DNA from 3 places in the Gottschalkia purinilytica genome. Region 2 is predicted to be linked to each of the others. Evidence: riboswitches for the same ligand, from Rfam matches in the RefSeq annotation. Region 2 holds a riboswitch; each other region holds the start of a gene.
The links. Region 2 has a riboswitch for cobalamin ahead of CLPU_RS11470 (cobyric acid synthase). Riboswitches for the same ligand answer to the same signal wherever they lie in the genome.
Positions count from the first base shown of each region.

Region 1: linked by a shared signal. The riboswitch ahead of CLPU_RS14075 (energy-coupling factor ABC transporter permease) and the one ahead of CLPU_RS11470 (cobyric acid synthase) in region 2 are both predicted to bind cobalamin.
Region 3: linked by a shared signal. The riboswitch ahead of CLPU_RS05260 (anaerobic ribonucleoside triphosphate reductase) and the one ahead of CLPU_RS11470 (cobyric acid synthase) in region 2 are both predicted to bind cobalamin.

Region 1 covers NZ_LGSS01000018.1:21,119-23,396, forward strand. Annotated here, with positions in the region: gene CLPU_RS14070 (HEAT repeat domain-containing protein) at 1-513, shown strand, start outside; cobalamin riboswitch at 615-798, shown strand; gene CLPU_RS14075 (energy-coupling factor ABC transporter permease) at 995-1,726, shown strand; gene CLPU_RS14080 (energy-coupling factor ABC transporter substrate-binding protein) at 1,716-2,018, shown strand; gene CLPU_RS14085 (energy-coupling factor transporter transmembrane component T family protein) at 1,981-2,278, shown strand, end outside.
Region 2 covers NZ_LGSS01000011.1:64,120-66,397, forward strand. Annotated here, with positions in the region: gene CLPU_RS11465 (histidine phosphatase family protein) at 12-602, shown strand; cobalamin riboswitch at 656-830, shown strand; gene CLPU_RS11470 (cobyric acid synthase) at 1,146-1,982, shown strand; gene cbiB (adenosylcobinamide-phosphate synthase CbiB) at 1,989-2,278, shown strand, end outside.
Region 3 covers NZ_LGSS01000004.1:84,653-86,930, reverse strand. Annotated here, with positions in the region: cobalamin riboswitch at 428-609, shown strand; gene CLPU_RS05260 (anaerobic ribonucleoside triphosphate reductase) at 754-2,278, shown strand, end outside.

The DNA.
Region 1 (2,278 bases), on a different contig from region 2:
TTAAGGACGTGTCATAAAGAGGTAGTACCAATATTATTAAAATACCTTGATAAGTTTGAGGGAAGTAACTATAAAGAAGGTATAGTAAGAGCATTAGGAGTGAAAGGATTTACAGAAGCAACTGAAACATTAATTAAAGAATTTAGTTCTAGTAATGATAGATATTATAAATGGGCAATTGGAGATTCTTTATTCATGATTCAAGATAAAAGATTTGAAGACGAGTATATAGAAATCGTTAAAAATAAAAAACATGGAAGTGCAAGACAAATGGTTGTAATTGGCATAGGCAGAATAAAAAGTGAAAAAGCTATACCTATACTAATAGATCTATTAGATGATGAAGAAGTAAATGGACATGTTATAATAGCTTTAGGATACTATAAAGATCCTAAACTAATTAAATATATTGAACCTTTTATAGATCATAAGGAAGCTTGGAAAAGAAATGAAGCAAAAAAAGCTTTGAAAAAGATGGGATACTTTAAACAACAGGAAGACGAAAGTAATTAATAATAAAAAATAGCACTAACTACAGAGGACTTTTTTATTATTAATCATAAGACTTGTCCTTGAAATAAACTCCGAATAATAATATAATTAAGTAACAAGTGAATACTGTTCTCGTTTTGGGTACCATGTAAGGGTTTAATAGGGAAAGTGGTGAGATGCCACTACAGCCCCCGCTACTGTATACGGAGACAAATCTTTAATAACCACTGGTGTACATTTTACACTGGGAAGGAAAGAGGAGGATGACACGTGAGTCAGGAGACCTGCCTAAAATGTGCGCTACACTTCGGAGGGAAGTAAATGGCTTAAGAGATGTAATATTTGTACAGTTATATTTAATCTAGTACATAAGTTAAAGGCAATTTTTTGAAACTACTAGGTTAAGATTATGAATATACTTATATAAATATAAACATAAAAAGACTCTTGCCGTTTGGCAAGAGTCTTTTCTGTTTTAAAGCATTTACTAGGAGGTGTTACTTTGGGAAAAAGAATAAACAAAATTTTATATAGTTTACTCGTATTAATCTTTATACCCAAATTTGCTTATGCTATGCATATAGCAGAAGGTTTTTTACCACCTGCATGGAGTTTATCATACTTCTTACTGTGTTTACCTTTTACATATCTAGGTATTAAAGATATTAGAAAAAAGGCTAACATAACTAAAGATATGAAACTTTTTATATCACTTGCAGGAGCATATTGTTTTATTCTTTCAGCATTAAAACTTCCCTCATTTACAGGTAGTAGCTCACATCCAACAGGTATAGGTTTTGGAGCTATAACACTAGGTCCTTTTGTAATGACAATCATAGGTCTTATCGTACTTTTATTTCAAGCTTTGTTTTTAGCACATGGTGGCTTGACTACATTAGGGGCAAATACATTTTCAATGGCAGTAGTAGGTCCTATTGTTTCATATTTGGTTTACAAGTGTTTTAAGAACAAGAAACTAGGAATATTCTTTGCTTCAGCACTTGGAAATCTTATAACTTACATGGTAACAGCTACGCAACTTGCTATTGCGATGCCTTCTAAAACAGGAGGTATATTAGGTGCATGGACTAAATTCATGTCAATATTTGCAGTAACTCAAATACCACTTGCAATAGCAGAAGGAATACTTACAGTCTTAATGTTTAATGTTATTGAAAAATATTCTAAGACTGAATTAGATGCTCTTAGGGGTGAGGTATTCTATGGAAAATAAGAGAACAAATATATTATTAATATTAGCTTTAGTTTTGGTAGTTGGAAGTTCACTTGTAATAGGTTCGAGAACAGGAGATTTAGAAGGTGCAGATGCTTTAGCAGAAGAACATATATTAGAATCAAACAAAGACTTTGAGCCTTGGTTTGAGCATATATGGGAACCACCTTCTGGAGAAATAGAAAGTGCATTATTTGCACTACAAGCTGCTATAGGTGGAATGGTGATAGGCTATTATATAGGTGTAAAGAAGAATGCTAAGAACGATAATAAATCTTTCGAAAGTCAATAAGCTATCAAAGGTACATCCTATAGAAAAGATTATATTATTTTTATTTCCAATTGTAATACTGGCATTTGTGAGGGATCTCACAATGCCAGTATTACTTAATATAGCTGTAATGATTGTTCTCAATATGATAATTGAAAGTCCAAAACATATATTAATAAAGTTTGTAAAAGGAATATTTATATTTTCTTTACTTACTTCCATAACTGTTGTATTTGACTATGGCATAAAGCACACAGTTATTTTAATATTAAAAAGCTTAT
Region 2 (2,278 bases):
GGGGATAAAATTTGAAATTCATATTAGTAAGGCACGGGGAAACAGAAGCTAATGCAAACAAGATTTTTAGTGGTTGGACTGACTTCCCTTTAACGCCTAATGGAATAAAACAAGCTGAGAAGCTGGGAGAAGAATTAAAAAAATATGATATAGATGTAATATATTCTAGTCCATTACCAAGAGCATTAAAAACAGCAGAATATATATCAAAAGCTATAAAAAAAGAAATAATAACTACAGAATGTGTTAAAGAAATAAACTTTGGATTATTTGAGGGTAAAACAGGAGAACAAATTAAAAAAGAACATGAAAGCGATTGGAACTCTTGGAATGAAGACTATGTTAATTTTAGGCTTCCTGAAGGAGAAAATCTTGTAGATGTATTTAATAGAATCAAGGTTTTTATAGATAATCTTAAAGACGGAGAAAAAAACTGTGTTATAGTATCTCATTCTGCAGTTATACAAATTATAATTACATATTTGCTAGACTTAGAGCTAAACAAAATATGGCATTTTCAATGTAGAAATGGTTCTTATGTAGAAATTGATTATGAGAATGATTTTGGATTTATTAAAAAACTAATGCCTATTGACATTTAATGTCATATTCGTTGACAAAAACTTTCAGAAAAAATATAATGAACTTAACTTATAAAATTTAATAATTTTAAGGTATTTATATAAATAAAAGGGAAAGAGGTGAAAGTCCTCTACAGCCCCCGCTACTGTAAGCAGTGATGAAGTCTCTAATTACCACTGGGAAACTGGGAAGGTGAGATAGTAAAGTGATCTGCAAGTCAGGAGACCTGCCTTAAAATAGAGAGTATTACTTCGGAGGGAAGTATGTAAACTTTAGTGTAAAACTATAGAACACATAATCTTCTTATGTGTTTTTTTATTTTATGTACATTTCTTTAATTTTCTTTCCAAATAAAGTAATATTCCCTTATAATTGCATATGATACTAGTTTTATAAAAGGATAATTATAGTTGAGACATATAATATTTATATGTACTTTAAGTCAATCATAAATTTGGCTTAATTAATATTATATCTACGTTGTGTAATTATATATTTATATCTAATAGCTAGGTAACGGTATAGATATTCGAAAGATAAAAGTTAAAGAGGAGGAGTAATTATTGGCTAAGAGTATAATGTTTCAAGGTACTTCATCATGTGTAGGTAAGAGTATACTTACTACTGCACTATGTAGAATATTAAAAAATGAAGGAATAAAGGTGACTCCTTTTAAATCTCAAAATATGACTAGAAATGCTGTTAATATAGGTGGTAATAAAAGGATAGCTGGATCGCAAGTTGTCCAGGCAGAAGCTGCCAAGATAGAGCCTATGTCAGAGATGAATCCAATATTATTAATGCCTAATAGTGACGTAGGATGTGATGTAGTTATAAATGGAGAATTACATAGAGGTATGGTTGCATCAGAATATCAAGAAAAGAAAAAAGAATTTAAAAACTTAGTAAAAGAGTCTTACAATAAGTTAGACTCTATATTTGATGTAATAGTTATAGAAGGAGCTGGAAGTCCTGCTGAAATAAACTTAAGAGAAAATGATTTAGTAAATATGGGATTAGCTGAACTTGTAAATGCATCAGTTATCTTAATAGGGGATATAGACAGAGGAGGAGTATTTGCTTCTTTATATGGAACAGTAATGCTAATGAGTGAGGAAGAAAGAAAAAGAGTAAAAGGATTCATAGTAAATAAGTTTAGGGGAGATATCGAAATACTAAAGCCAGGATTAAAAATGATGGAAGATTTAATAGATAGACCATGTCTTGGTGTTATTCCATATACTAAGTTAAACATAGAAGAAGAAGATAGTCTCGTAGATGGCAAAAGATCAGAAAAGATAGAAGATGATGATTTAAGAGATAAAGAATATGATAGACTAGCAGATGTAGTTAAAAGTAATCTAAACTTAGAAGCTATAAAGAAAATAATGGGGATGTAGACTTAAATGAACGGAATTTCAATGTTGATAATAGCAGTTATATTAGATTTTATATTAGGTGATCCTCAAAATTTTCCTCATCCTATAAGATTTGTAGGTTTTATTATAAGAAAATATGAAAAGCTGATTAGAAGTTTAGGAATGAATTTAAAGCTAGGAGGCTTTATATTAACAGGATTAACTATAATAACAACTACAGCTATAATAACTTTAATACTTTGGATAGGAAAATCCATAAATCCTGTAGTTAAAACTATTTTATCTATATACCTTATATATACTTCTTTAGCATCTAA
Region 3 (2,278 bases), on a different contig from region 2:
TTATAAGAATAGATCAAAAAATAACTCTAAGCTAGATATTCCATATTAATTTTATATATAATCATGTTATTAATTGTAGATTTATTTTAAATAATGTATCAAAGATAGAATTTGGGAGTTATAAAGTTATATTGAAAAAAGCTTTAACATTTTGCCCTCAATAGGATGTGTACAACTTATATTTAATGATATAAAATATGAAGTGCGAGATAATATTATAAAAAAATAATTTGCAAATTAACTATATAATACAAGAAAATTATAGAATCTTGTCATGTATTATATAGTTAATTTTTTGAGACTATTTTATGCAAATTCATTTTAAATTTAATGTTTATGGGCTCTTAAAAAATAAATAAATTATAATTCTATAGAAAAAGAATTACTAGTTGACGCTAGATATAGTATATGATAAACTAAGTACACAACATATAGTGTAAATATAGGTGGCTGCATTATAAATGCAACTTAAAAGGGAATCAGGTGCAAGTCCTGTACGGTCCCGCCGCTGTAATGGGGAGATGTTTTACTTTTACCACTGGTATTCCGGGAAGGTGTAAAACATTCATGAGCCAGAGTCAGAATACCTGCCTATATTTTATATACCTAAATCCTACGGAGAATAGGAAGGTATTGAATATTATAAGTTATATACTTGGATATATTCATCCTCCTGAGAATTTTAACAGGAGGTTTTATTTTGAACTTATACTAATATTACTAATCACAAAGCCTAAGGAGGATTTCTTTATAATGATTACAAAGATTAAAAAAAGAGATGGAAGGGAAGTACCCTTTAATATTGAAAAAATCGCAAATGCTATATTTAGGGCTTCAAATTCTGTAGGAGTAAAAGATTATGAAGCTGCTTTCAGGCTGGCTGAAAAGATGGTAGAATACACTGAAAAAGAGATTGCTGATACTATTCCATCAGTTGAACAAATACAAGACATTGTTGAGAAAGTCCTCATAGATAATGGATGGGCTGAAACTGCTAAGGCATATATATTATATAGAGCAGAAAGAACAAGGTTAAGAGAAATGAATACTAAGCTTATGAAGATATATGAAGATTTGACCTTCAAAGAAGCTGAGGATAATGATTTTAAACGTGAAAATGCAAATATAGATGGTAATACAGCTATGGGTACAATGCTCAAATATGGTTCAGAAGGAGCAAAACAGTTTTATAATATGTTTATTTTAAAACCTGAATATTCAAAGGCCCATAAAGATGGAGATATACATATACATGACCTTGATTTTCTCACTCTTACTACTACATGTTGCCAGATTGATATTGAAAAGTTATTTAAGAAAGGCTTCAGCACAGGTCATGGTCATTTAAGAGAACCAAATGATATTCAAAGTTATTCAGCTCTTGCATGTATAGCTATTCAATCAAATCAGAATGACCAACACGGAGGTCAGAGTATTCCAAACTTTGACTATGGTATAGCTCCTGGTGTTGCGAAAACTTATGCAAAATTTTATACTAAGAATCTTATTAATACTATAGAGTTACTAACAGAAAATACTGATACAGAGATGTTAGTAAAAAAAACTTTTAAAGATATTAAAGAGCTATATAATGTAGAGCCTAATTTAAAAATGGAGAAAGAATATGTAAAAATTGAAGAGAAACATTTATTAGAATACTTTGATAATGTAGAAGTTATAAGAAAAGCTCAGAAATTTGCAAGAGATAAAGCATATACTGAAACTGATAAAAGTACATATCAGGCAATGGAGGCCTTTATTCATAATTTAAATACGATGCATAGTAGAGCAGGTGCACAAGTACCATTTAGTTCTATTAATTACGGTACAGATACATCATTAGAAGGGAGAATGGTAGTTAGAAATCTTCTTTTAGCTACGGAAGCAGGTCTTGGAAATGGTGAAACTCCTATATTCCCTATACAAATATTTAAAGTGAAAGAAGGAGTGAACTATAATACAGGTGATACTAACTATGATTTATTTAAACTTGCATGCAAGGTTAGTGCTAAAAGACTGTTCCCTAACTTCTCTTTTATAGATGCTTCATTTAACTTGAAATACTATAAAGAAGGACACCCTGAAACTGAAATAGCATATATGGGATGTAGAACGAGAGCAATGACGAATGTATATGATCCATCAAGAGAAGTTGTATATGGAAGAGGAAATTTGAGCTTTACAACAATAAATTTACCAAGAATAGCCTTAAAGAGTAATAGAAACTTAGAAAATTTCTTTAAAGAGCTTGATGAAAAAATTGATCTTGTAATAAAGC